3 regions of the Nocardioides sp. CPCC 206347 genome follow, and region 1 is predicted to be linked to each of the others. Evidence: predicted binding sites of a transcription regulator. Region 1 holds the regulator's gene; each other region holds the start of a gene.

What was found. The regulator LexA, encoded in region 1, represses DNA repair genes until DNA is damaged. The targets are predictions, from matches to a motif close to TCGAACANNTGTTCGA.
Region 2: a site for LexA is predicted at 2,549-2,564, ahead of ACOACQ_RS19270 (DUF222 domain-containing protein). Genes of this name have one in related genera too.
Region 3: a site for LexA is predicted at 1,542-1,557, ahead of recA (recombinase RecA). Genes of this name have one in related genera too.

Annotation. Positions count from the first base shown of each region.
Region 1 is NZ_JBMCYZ010000002.1:227,684-231,770, reverse strand. It holds gene nrdR (transcriptional regulator NrdR) at 1-455, opposite strand, end outside; gene ACOACQ_RS07300 (hypothetical protein) at 750-1,079, shown strand; gene ACOACQ_RS07295 (LysM peptidoglycan-binding domain-containing protein) at 1,194-1,577, opposite strand; gene lexA (transcriptional repressor LexA) at 1,832-2,575, shown strand; gene ACOACQ_RS07285 (MXAN_6640 family putative metalloprotease) at 2,625-4,087, shown strand, end outside.
Region 2 is NZ_JBMCYZ010000005.1:488,772-492,858, forward strand. It holds gene ACOACQ_RS19260 (glutathione S-transferase family protein) at 1-817, shown strand, start outside; gene ACOACQ_RS19265 (dicarboxylate/amino acid:cation symporter) at 880-2,253, opposite strand; gene ACOACQ_RS19270 (DUF222 domain-containing protein) at 2,577-4,031, shown strand; gene ACOACQ_RS19275 (potassium channel family protein) at 4,076-4,087, opposite strand, start outside.
Region 3 is NZ_JBMCYZ010000005.1:184,065-188,151, reverse strand. It holds gene ACOACQ_RS17850 (hypothetical protein) at 1-1,436, opposite strand, end outside; gene recA (recombinase RecA) at 1,721-2,767, shown strand; gene ACOACQ_RS17840 (regulatory protein RecX) at 2,884-3,429, shown strand; gene ACOACQ_RS17835 (phosphoribosyltransferase) at 3,416-3,928, shown strand; gene ACOACQ_RS17830 (PPK2 family polyphosphate kinase) at 3,938-4,087, shown strand, end outside.

The sequences.
Region 1 (4,087 bases):
CTCTGCAACTGCCGCTCGGCGCGCAGGAGAGCGATCTCGTTCTCGAAGTCGGCCGCGGAGTCGAACCCGCGGTAGACCGAGGCGAAGCGAAGGTAGGCCACCTCGTCGAGGCGACGAAGCGGGGAAAGGATCGCCAGGCCCACCTCGTGGGCGGCGATCTCGGGGCTGCCGGCGAGGCGCAACTGGTCCTCGACCTCCTGGCCCAGGCGGGCCAGGTCGTCCTCGTCGACGGGGCGTCCCTTGCACGCCTTGCGCACACCCGAGACAGCCTTCTCGCGGGTGAACGGCTCGGTGGCGCCGGAACGCTTGAGCACCGTCAGCTGCATGGCCTCGACGGTGGTGAAGCGCTTCTCGCAGTCCAGGCACATCCGGCGGCGGCGGATCGCACAGCCGTCGTCGGAGACCCGCGAGTCGAGGACCTTGGTGTCACTGTGCTTGCAGTACGGACAGTGCATGAGCCCTCCTCACGAGAACCTGGGTGGCGGATGCTGTGGACAGAGGGGGAGCCTCCTGTGCACAACGGGACGAAATCTGTGCGTTTCCACCCCTCGTCCTGTGGACTAGATGTGGAGAACTACATCGTTGTAACTACTAGATGTAGTGGTAACCGTACGCCTCGACCACCACGGGTGCAAGCCCGGCCCCCAAGGAGTTCGAAGAAGTTTTTCGGGCGGGCTCATTTGCGCTCCGAACCGGCCCATCGGAGGGTTGAGGGGACACGTCAGCCACCCATCGGACACAATGACGCCGTGGCGGGAGGCAAGCGATCCGGAGACCGGGCCAAGGCAGGTTTTCGACCTGATCTCCTGCTGCTTGCCGTCGGGATCACCTTCGCGCTGGTGGCCTGGGGATACCTCGTCTTCGCCGCGATCGACTTCGGCGCCACGGCCCGCCACGACGGCAAGGCCAGCGCCTGGTTCTTCCTGCTGATCGCCTGCGTCGGCGCCATGTTCTGCCTGTTCCTTGCGTTCATGCTCGCCGTACGCCTCTCGCGTGCGGTCGGCTGGAGCGAAGGCCCCCAGCCCCGCGTGAAGCGCGACCCCAGCCTTCCCAAGGGCGGCAAGCGCGCCGCTCGGTAGCGCGCGGACAGCCCGGGCGGACAGCGCGAAGGGCGAGGTCCGGCTGCATGAGCCAGACCCCGCCCCTCGTCTTCCCCTGCACCCGTCGGGGTCGAAGCGACGGGCGAGCTGTGGTTACTCCGTCGGAACGCGGAGCTGCTGGCCGGCGTAGACCATGCTCGAGTCGAGCGTGTTGAGCTGCTGGATCTGCTCCATCACCGAGCGGACGTCGTCGCCGGTGGTCGAGGCCACGTCGCTGGCCAGGCCCCACAGGGTCTCGCCGGGCGCCACGGTGACCACCTCGACGGCGGGAGCGCCGCCGCCCTCGCGGGTCGCGGCGGAACCGGCGGCGAGCCACACGGCGGCCGCGATCACCACGGCGAAGGCGAACGCGAGCACCACGAGCCGGCCGCGGCGGGTCAGCCGGACCTGGCTGTGCTGGCTGCGGGCACGCACCGGGCGGGCCGTCGTCGTACGACGAACGGTGGAGACCTGCGGGGCGAACGTGATGGTGCTCATGGAAACCTCCGGGGGAAGTGGACGGGCCATGTCTAGTCAGGCCGTCCGACAGAAGCTGATCGATCAGGCGTTCGATCGAACATGTGTACGAGGTTAGATCAGGTGTTCGAACAAATCCAGTACCTGTTCGAACAAACACTCGACGGCGTGTCGCGACACGCCCTTCGAACAGATGTTTGAAGAACGGCCCGTTCATCGGTTAGCGTCGTCACATCCGATCCGGGCGATCTGCCGGAAGACTTGGGAGGGCATCCATGGCTGACAAGGCCAAGACCACGAGTGGCAGCACCGTCACGGAGCTGCCCGACGGCCCCCCGGACGCCAGTGGGCTGACCGCCCGCCAGCTGCGCGTGCTCGCGCACATCAAGGACAGCATCGAGAAGCGCGGCTACCCGCCGAGCATGCGCGAGATCGGCCAGGCCGTCGGCCTGACCAGCACCTCCAGCGTCGCCCACCAGCTGCGCACCCTGGAGGAGAAGGGCTACCTCAAGCGTGACCCCAACCGCCCGCGCGCCCTCGAGGTCTTCCTGCCCGAGGTGATGGCCGCCCGCCGCGCCATGTCGACGGTCGAGGAGACCGGTCACGACGGGTACGACGACACCGGCATCAACGACGCAGCGCCGACCCCGCGCAACGTGCCGGTCGTCGGCCGGATCGCGGCCGGTGGCCCGATCCTGGCCGAGGAGCGCGTCGAGGACGTGTTCCCGCTCCCCCGCCAGCTCGTCGGCGACGGCCAGCTGTTCCTGCTCCAGGTCAGTGGCGAGTCGATGATCGACGCTGCCATCTGCGACGGCGACTACGTCGTGATCCGCCAGCAGCCGACCGCCGAGAACGGCGAGATCGTGGCCGCCATGATCGACGGCGAAGCGACGGTCAAGACGTTCCAGCGCAAGGCCGGGCAGGTGTGGCTGCTGCCGCACAACCCCGCGTTCGAGCCGATCGACGGCACCAACGCCACGATCCTGGGCAAGGTCACGGCGGTCCTTCGCCGGGTCTGACGTAAGGTCAGGGGGTTCAATCCGTCGACCACGAAGGCCGAACTTCCCCATGACGCGCCGCAGCAACCTGCCCTTCTCGGGGCTGCTCATCGCCCTGCTCGCCCTCCTCCTGCTCGTGCCGTTCCTCGGCACCGCAGCGCAGGCCGACCCTGGCGACCCAGCGGACCCGGGTGCGGCCGCGGCGGAGACCCCGCAGGAGGTCGCCGAGGAGGCCCTCGAGACGGTCGAGGACCTGCTCGACCCGGCAGCCACGGCGACCATGCCGGACGCCAAGGACCACGGCAAGGACGCGACCCTCGCCCTGCGCGACCTGGCGGCCAGCCGCGCCGACCTGCCCAAGGACAAGAAGGACGACGCCGGGCGCCTGCTCGCGCGACCGACCGACGGCGCCAACGCTCCCGGCAGCTACGAGTGCGAGGGCAACACCGGCCCGCCCTGCTACCAGACGCCGGAGAACACCCCGCTGTGCACCGGCTACCTCTGCGTGCACTACGTCGACGGAGCCGACGCGAGCGCCGCCGACCCCGAGAACGGCCCGGGCGGCCGTTGGTCCGGCACCGACGCCAACTACCCCGACTACGTCGAGTTCGTGGCCCAGGCCTTCTCCGTGGTGGCGAATGCCTACACAACGGCCGGCTACCAGCGGCCCGCGGGCGACGGCTTCATCGGCGGGAACGGCGCCGACAAGGTCGACGTCTACATCGCCGAGCTCGGCCAGTTCGGCATCTACGGCTACTGCGCGACCGACCAGGAGATCAGCGGCCACGGTGCGGCACCCGCCTACTGCGTCGTCGACAACGACTACAGCGCCGCCGACTACCCGAGCCACACCCCGGCGGACAACCTCAAGGTCACCGCTGCCCACGAGTACTTCCACGCCGTGCAGTTCGCCTACGACGCGAACGAGGACGGCTGGTTCATGGAGGGCACCGCCACCTGGGCCGAGGACGAGCTCTTCAACGCGATCAACGACAACCGGTCCTACCTGCCCTACGGCCCGCTCGGCGTGCCCAGCCAGCCCGTCGACCGCTGGGGCAACCTCGCGCAGTACGGATCGTGGATCTTCTTCCGGTACCTCGGCGAGCGCTACCCCACCTCCCAGGGGCTGCTTCCCGTGATCGTGCGCAAGATGTGGGAGAAGGCCGGCGCCGGGCAGTACTCCGTCCAGGCCATCACCTCGGCGCTGACCGACCTGCGCACCACCATGAACGTGCAGTTCGCCGGGTTCGCCTTCTGGAACCGACGTCCCTCCGCGTTCTACTCCGAGGGTGCCGGCTACGCCCCCACGCCGCTGTACGGGACCTACAACCTCAGCGCCTCCGCGCCGTCCAAGAGCCTGCGCTTCCAGCTGCACCACCTGAGCGCCAAGCACTACCGGTTCGTCCCGAAGATGACCGGCGCATGGAAGCTGCGGGTCCAGCTCAACCTCAACTACATCATCGCGGGCGGCGCCGCGGTCGTGACCGTGAAGAAGAAGGGCCAGGCGCCGGTCGCCAAGATCGTCGCACTCAA
Region 2 (4,087 bases), on a different contig from region 1:
CCGCCTCGTCGCGGCGAAGGCCTGCCCGTGGGCGAACCGGTCGATCATCGTGCGCAAGCTGCTCGGGCTCGAGGACGTCATCTCGATGGGGCTGACAGGGCCGACGCACGACGAACGCAGCTGGACGTTCGACCTCGACGCCGGCGGCGTCGACCCGGTGCTCGGCTACGAGCGGCTGCAGCAGGCGTACTTCGCGCGCTACGCCGACTACCCCCGCGGCATCACCGTCCCGGCGATGGTCGACATCGCGACGAAGTCCGTCGTCACCAACGACTTCCCGTGGATCACCCACGACTTCTTCTTCGAGTGGCGCGAGTGGCACCGACCCGACGCGCCGGACCTGTGGCCCGACGACGTCCGCGAGGAGATGGAGGCCGTGATGAAGCGGGTCTTCACCGAGCTCAACAACGGCGTCTACCGGTGCGGCTTCGCCGGCTCACAGGAGGCGTACGACGCGGCGTACGACCGGCTCTTCGACACGCTCGACTGGCTCGAGGAACGACTCACCGACCGGCGCTACCTCATGGGCGACGCGATCACCGAGGCCGACGTACGACTGTTCACGACGCTGGCGCGGTTCGACCCCGTCTACCACGGCCACTTCAAGTGCAACCGCAACAAGCTGATCGAGATGCCGGCGCTGTGGGGCTACGCGCGCGACCTGTTCCAGACGCCCGGGTTCGGCGAGACGATCGACTTCGAACAGATCAAGCGGCACTACTACGTCGTCCACGAGGACATCAATCCGACGGGGATCGTCCCCAAGGGGCCGGACCTGGCGGGGTGGCTGACGCCGCACGGGCGCGAGCGCGTCTGACGCGCCCGCGCCCGGTGGCCGGTGGTTGAGGTGCGAGCGAAGCGAGCCTCGAAACCCGCCGGTCAGACGGCGACCGGTACCTCGTCCTCGCGCCACGCCTTGCCTGAGCGCGGCGCGTTGTAGGCGTCCTCGTCGAGGATGCCCTCCCGCTTCGCGACCAGGGTCGGCACCAGCGCCTGGCCGGCCACGTTGACCGCCGTACGCCCCATGTCGAGGATCGGGTCGATCGCGAGCAGCAGGCCGACGCCGGCGAGCGGCAGGCCCAGCGTGGACAGCGTCAGGGTCAGCATCACCGTGGCGCCGGTGACACCGGCGGTCGCGGCCGAGCCGATCACCGACACGAACGCGATCAGCAGGTAGTCGGTCAGGCCCAGGTCGACCCCGAAGAACTGGGCGACGAAGATCGCCGAGATCGCCGGGTAGATCGAGGCGCAACCGTCCATCTTGGTGGTCGCACCGAGCGGCACGGCGAACGACGCGTAGGCGCGCGGGACACCCAGGTTCCGTTCCGTGACGGACTGCGTGACCGGCATCGTCCCGACCGAGGAACGCGACACGAACGCCAGCGAGATCGCCGGCCAGGCACCCGAGAAGAACTGCTTGATCGACAGCCCGTTCGTCCGCAGCAGCACCGGGTAGACCACGAACACGACGAGCGCGAGGCCGACGTAGATCGCGGCCGAGAAGGTGGCCAGCGAGCCGAGGGCGTCCCAGCCGTACGACGCCACGGCGTTCCCGAGGAGGCCGACCGTGGCGATCGGCGCGAGCAGGATGATCCACCAGAGCACCTTCTGGACGATCGCGAGCGCAGACCGAACGAAGACGAGGAACGGCTCTGCTGCGTCGCCGACCTTGAGCGTCGCGATGCCGATGGCGATGGCCACGACGAGGATCTGCAGCACGTTGAAGGACAGTCCGACCGAGCCGTCGCCGCCGGCGCTGGCCTGCAGTCCGAGCACGTTGTCCGGGACCAGCCCGGTGAGGAAGTCGAGCCACGAGCCGGTGCGACTCGGGTCGGCGGCCGCGTCGGCTGACACGCTCGTGTGGTTGCCCGGTTGGAGCACCAGCCCCAGCACGATGCCGATCGTGACGGCGATCAACGCCGTGATGGCGAACCAGACCAGCGTCTTCCAGGCGAGGCGCGCCGCGCCGGTGACCTCGCGGAGGTTGGCGATGGAGGCCACGATCGCCAGGAAGACCAGCGGCGGCACGATGGTCCGCAGCAGCGTCACGAACGTGTCGCCGACCGTCGTCAACGTCTCGGTCAGCCAGTTGGGGTCGACCTCGCCGGTCGCGGCGTCGGTGCCGTCGGCTCCGATGGACCGGGCGACGAGGCCGAGGACCACGCCGAGCGCGAGACCGATCAGGACCTGGACGCCGAACGACGGGAGCCGGTCGCGCCAACTGGCGCGCTCAACAGTGCGGGTGGAACTCATGGGGACATGCCTTTCGATGCGGCCGCACGGCGCATCGAGGGCGCCGCGGACCGACTGGATCGGTGAAGACCGGTGGGGACGAGAGGGAGGTTGCCGCCGGGATCGGCGGGTCGGGACGCGCCAGAAGGGCGCAGGCCCTCAACGACAGCGCGTGCTCTTCGTCCGCTGGAGGTCCACCACGAGGCGGCGCGTCAGCAGGTCACCCGGGGTTCTCGGCTCTCTGCACACACTGGGGCGAACCTGTCTCCGGACGCGGATATTCCGTATCACACAGGTCTGGCCATACGCTTGCGCTTCGAACATCTGTTCGATAGAGTGGGGTCATGTCCTCGACCGACGCCCTCGACAAGGCCGCTGTTGCGGTCGAGAGCGCCGCGGAGCTGGCTCAGGCCCAGTGGGACGCCCTCGACGGGGCGGACGCACCTGAGGCCGCAGCGCGGATCGCGCAGGCCAGGGCGATGCTCGACGCCGCCATGCTCGGGGTCACCGCGCGGCTCGAAGAGACGCACGCGGCCGAGAAGCTCGGCTGGGCGTCGACGAAGGACTTCCTCACCCACGTCACCGGCGGCCACAAGGGCGCGGGCGGTGGGCTCGTGCGCGCCGTCGACCAGCTGCGCGACCTCCCGGCGGTGCGCGAAGCCCTCAAGGACGGCGCGATCTCCCTCCCGCAGGCGCGCGCCATCGGCGGCAAGGTGACCACGCTCCCCCGCGTTCCGAAGTTCCGCACCGCGGTTGCCGACCGGCTGCTCGAGCTGGTCCACACCAACGGGTACGACGCCAGCGACCTCCAGGTCGCGTTCGGCGACGTCGCGCGGGAGCTCGACGTCGACGGCACCCTGATCAAGGACGATCGGTCCAGGGAGCGGCAGGAGCGCGCGGCGCACCTCGCGCGATACCTCGGCTTCTCCGAGGACGGACTCGGCGGCGAACACCTCCGTGGCTACGGCTGCGAGGAGGAGGCCGAGCTGATCAAGTCGGTCCTGATGCCGCTCGCCGCACCGGTCACCACCGAGCCGGGCGCGTGTGGCGGCGTGGCCGAACGCCCCGGCGAACCGTTCCTCGACGAGAACGGCCACCGGTCCGGAACGCCCTGCCCCGACCCGAGCTGCGCCCACGACGGCAAGGATCCCCGCGACCACGGCCGCCGATTCTGGGACGCGCTCGTCGAGGCCTGCCGTCGGCTCCAGGCCACCGACCAGCTCCCCCACGACCACGGCACCACGGCACGGATCATCGTCACCATCGACCAGGAGAGCCTCCAGCAGAAGGTGATCGACGCAGGCCTTGCCCGTGACGGCAGCCTGCCCTCCGACCAGCGACTCTCGGCAACCGCCGTACGACGCCTCGCGTGCGACGCCGACATCATCCCCGCCGTCCTCGGCTCCGACGGCCAGATCCTCGACGTCGGCCGCGCCCACCGGCTCGTCACCGCCGCGATCTGGCTCGCCCTGATCCTGCGCGACCGCCATTGCACGTTCCCCGGCTGCACCCGGCCACCGATCGCCTGCGACGCCCACCACGTCGTCCACTGGGCCGACGGCGGTCCGACCAGCCTCGACAACCTGATCCTGCTCTGCCGGCGCCACCACACGATCGTCCACAACACCCCGTGGACCGTGCGCATCGATTCCGCCACCGGGAGACCGGTCTGGACGAGACCACCACCGGTCGACCTGCGCGGTCGCCTCTCCTACTCCCCCGCCCGCACCGCGGAGGAGATCGCCGCGGCGCTCGCGGCCGGGCGACAAGCCGGGCGGCCGCCGCCACAAGCCGCCTGAGTACGGGCGAGCCAGGACTCAGCGGGCCCAACAGGGCACGTGGCTCACGCGCGCGC
Region 3 (4,087 bases), on a different contig from region 1:
TGGTCGCGTTTCTGCGCCGGGGCCGACGAGAACGTGGCGGCGACGAACCCGGGTGCCAGGAAGGGGGTGACCATGCCGGTGACGTAGGCGGAGGTGGCCCAGCGCCGCACTCGTTCCACCAGGTAGAGGTAGTCGAGGAGGTGCAGGCCGTGGACGCCGGTGGCCCCGGCGTGCTGGACGATGCCGTTGATGCGGTCGCGTTCAGCCTCCACGACCTCCGAAACGATGGCGGCCTTCGGTGCGCCACGGATCAGGCGGTCCAGTCCCGCCTGGTGCGGGGTGAGGGCGGGGTCGGCGTCGGCCGCCGGATACCAGTAGCCGGTGGCGAGCTCGCCCGCTGCGCCGGTGTAGGTGGCGGGCCGGACCTGTCTCGACAGCATCGCGGAGGTCACCGGGCGGGCCATGTAGGTCGACGGGAACTGGTGGTCGTAGTGGTCGCGCAGCCCGCGCGCACGCTCCAGCAGGCCGGTGTCCAGCACCTTGGCAGGTGCTCCGGCGAGCCGCACCACGTGCTCGGGCTCGAGGCCGCGCCGGTCCCGCAGCAGCTGCACCAGGCGACGGGCCGTCTCGCCCTCGGCCGGGATGTCCTCGGTGGTGAGGAACCGCGGCGTCCGGTCGGCGGCGATCAGGGTGGCGGCGATGAGGCGCGAGTCCTTGCCGCCGGACAGGCCGAGGGTGATCTCGTCGGCGTAGAGCCGGTGCACGCTGTCGGCGACGCCGGTCAACGCGGTGGCGGCGCGGTCCAGCTGCTCCTCCACCGGGCGCCCCTGGTCGGCGAGCCCGCTGGCCACCACGTCGTCCACGGCGTACCGCAGCTGGCTGTCGACCTCCCAGCCGCCGCCGGGCAGGCGCCGCCCCGTGGCCCGCTCTCCGGGACGCAGCTGGCGGGTCCCGGCCACCGGTGACAGGTCCCCGCCGAAGTGCCCGCAGACGGTGTACGACGTCCAGCCGGCCAGGTCCGGCCGCGCCGTCCCGTGCAGGAAGGTGGCGAGCAGCGTGGGCTGGGTGCAGAACGCGGTGATGCCGTCGGCCGTGCCGGTGAAGACCCGGGCCATGCCGAGCCAGTCCTGCTGCAGGGCGAACCGGTCGGTGTCCAGGGCCAGCAGGGCGAACGGGGGGACCCCCTCGCGATGCACGTCCTCGCCGGCCAGCAGCCGCCGGGCGAGTGCCGGCGGGCCGGTCCCGACGTCGATGCCCACGGGGATCCCGTGCGAGACCGCGTTGACGGGACCCTCGGTGGCGACCACCGGCCACCGGTAGGCGCGCTGGTCGGCGGGATGCAGGACGATGACGCCCCAGTCGTCGCCGCCGAAGTCGTGGCGCTGCCAGGAGGTGGGCACGAGATCGCGGAGCGCGGGGGCGACCCGGGCGGTCCGTGCCGAGGTCGCCTCGGTCCCCAGCGGACCACGGGCAAACCAGGACAGCACGACCTGCATGCGCCTACTCCGTTGTCGACGTCAGGATTTGTGAAGGCTAGCCGAAACGCGGAGTGGTCGCTGTCCCCGGCGTTCGGACGACACGCCGGGGCCACCTGAACGGTTTCGAACACCTGTTCGTCTAGGTTTGTTCCCACGGGACGCTGGCTGACCGCCAACCGTCCACAGGTACGACGTACAGGCGTGTTTGTCCACACCCACGACCCGGCTGATCAGGCTGTGTCGGGACCTCGTCATAACGTCGCCGATGTACCGACCTCACCACGACACCAGGAGCGAACAACATGGCTGGCGATGACCGGATGAAGGCGCTCGACGCAGCGCTGCTCAGCATCGAGAAGAACTACGGCAAGGGCTCGGTGATGCGCCTCGGTGACGACACCCGTGCGCCCCTCGAAGTGATCCCGACCGGCGCGATCGCGCTGGACGTGGCCCTGGGCATCGGCGGGCTGCCGCGCGGCCGGGTCGTGGAGATCTACGGTCCCGAGTCCAGCGGCAAGACCACCGTCGCCCTGCACGCGGTGGCCAACGCCCAGGCCGCTGGCGGCATCGTGGCGTTCATCGACGCCGAGCACGCGCTCGACCCGGAGTACGCCAAGGCGCTCGGTGTCGACACCGACTCCCTGCTGGTCTCCCAGCCCGACTCCGGTGAGCAGGCGCTCGAGATCGCCGACATGCTGATCCGCTCCGGTGCGCTCGACCTGATCGTCATCGACTCGGTGGCCGCGCTCGTGCCGCGCGCGGAGATCGAGGGCGAGATGGGCGACAGCCACGTCGGCCTCCAGGCGCGACTGATGAGCCAGGCGCTGCGCAAGATGACCGGTGCGCTCAACAACTCCAACACCACGATGATCTTCATCAACCAGCTGCGCGAGAAGATCGGCGTCATGTTCGGCTCGCCGGAGACCACCACGGGTGGCCGGGCGCTGAAGTTCTACTCCTCGGTGCGCCTCGACGTCCGCCGGATCGAGACGCTCAAGGACGGCACCGACATGGTCGGCAACCGGACCCGCGTCAAGGTCGTGAAGAACAAGGTCGCCCCGCCGTTCAAGCAGGCCGAGTTCGACATCATGTACGGCAAGGGCATCAGTCGCGAGGGCGGTCTGATCGACGTCGGCGTCGAAGCGGGCCTCGTCCGCAAGGCCGGCGCCTGGTACACCTACGAGGGCGACCAGCTCGGCCAGGGCAAGGAGAACGCCCGGACCTTCCTCAAGGACAACCCGGACCTCGCCAACGAGCTGGAGAAGCGGATCCTCGAGACGCTGGGCGTGACGCCGACGGTCGACAACGACGCGCTCTCCGACGAGCCCATCGGCGTGGATTCCTTCTGATCGTTGGTTTCGAGGCTCGCTGCGCTCGCACCTCAACCAGCGGCACCGGTGGTTGAGGTGCGAGGAGCGCCAGCGACGAGCCTCGAAACCTCCGGGCTCATCTCACGGAGGCAGTCATGGCGCAGTGGCCCAACCGCAGGGCCGAGCCACCCGACGATCTCGGGTGGACCGAGGACGCCGACCCCGAGTCGGTCGCGCGCAAGATCCTGCTCGACCAGCTGAGCATCACGGCACGCAGCCGTCATGAGCTGGAGGAGCGGCTGGCCCGCCGCAACGTCCCCGAGGACGTGGCGGGCCGGCTGCTCGACCGGTTCGAGGAGGTCGGGCTGATCGACGACGAGGCCTTCGCCCGGGCGTGGATCGACAGCCGGCAACGCACCCGCGGGCTCGCACGGACCGCGCTGGCGGCCGAGCTGCGTCGCAAGGGCATCGCGGACGAGACCGCCCGCACCGTGCTGGCGGAGGTCGACCCCGGTGACGAGGAGGACGCGGCAGGCGTCCTTGTCCGCAAGAAGCTGCGGACGATGCGCGGACTCGACCGGCAGGTCGCCACCCGCCGACTCGTCGGCATGCTCGCCCGCAAGGGGTACTCGCCCGGGCTGGCCTATGCCGTGGTCAAGCGTGAGCTCGGTGCCCCAGAATGGTCGGGTGACGACGAGTGAGACGCCGCCCCCCGCCCGCGAGGTCCTGACCTACGACCTGTTCGGCACCGCCGTCCGCGAGCTCGCCCAACAGGTCGTCGACGACGGCTTCGAGCCCGACATCGTGCTCGCGATCGCCCGCGGCGGCCTCGGCCTGGCCATGGGGCTCGGCTACGCGCTGGACGTGAAGAACCTGTCGGCGGTCAACGTCGAGTTCTACACCGGCGTCAACCAACGCCTCGACGTGCCGATGATGCTGCCGCCCACCCCCGCGGCGATCGACCTGACCGGCATGAAGGTCCTGATCGCCGACGACGTCGCCGACACCGGCAAGACGCTCGAGGTGGTCCGCGACTTCTTCGCCGACCACGTGGCCGAGGCGCGCACTGCCGTCATCTACGAGAAGCCCTGGACCGTCATCAACGCGGAGTACGTCTGGCGTCGTACGGATGCCTGGATCGACTTCCCCTGGTCGTCGACACCGCCGCTCGTCAATCGTCAGGGCGGCAAGGCCCATTAGGGTCGGCGCATGACCGCGTTCCCTGTCTCGGACCTGACCTCCTCGCTCCGGGTCGCCCCGGGCCCGATCGATCTCGCCGCCATCGACACCGATGCCGCGCCCGGCTTCGACGGTGACAAGGACGCGGGCACCGAAGCCTTGCTGGACAAGGGCCCGGAG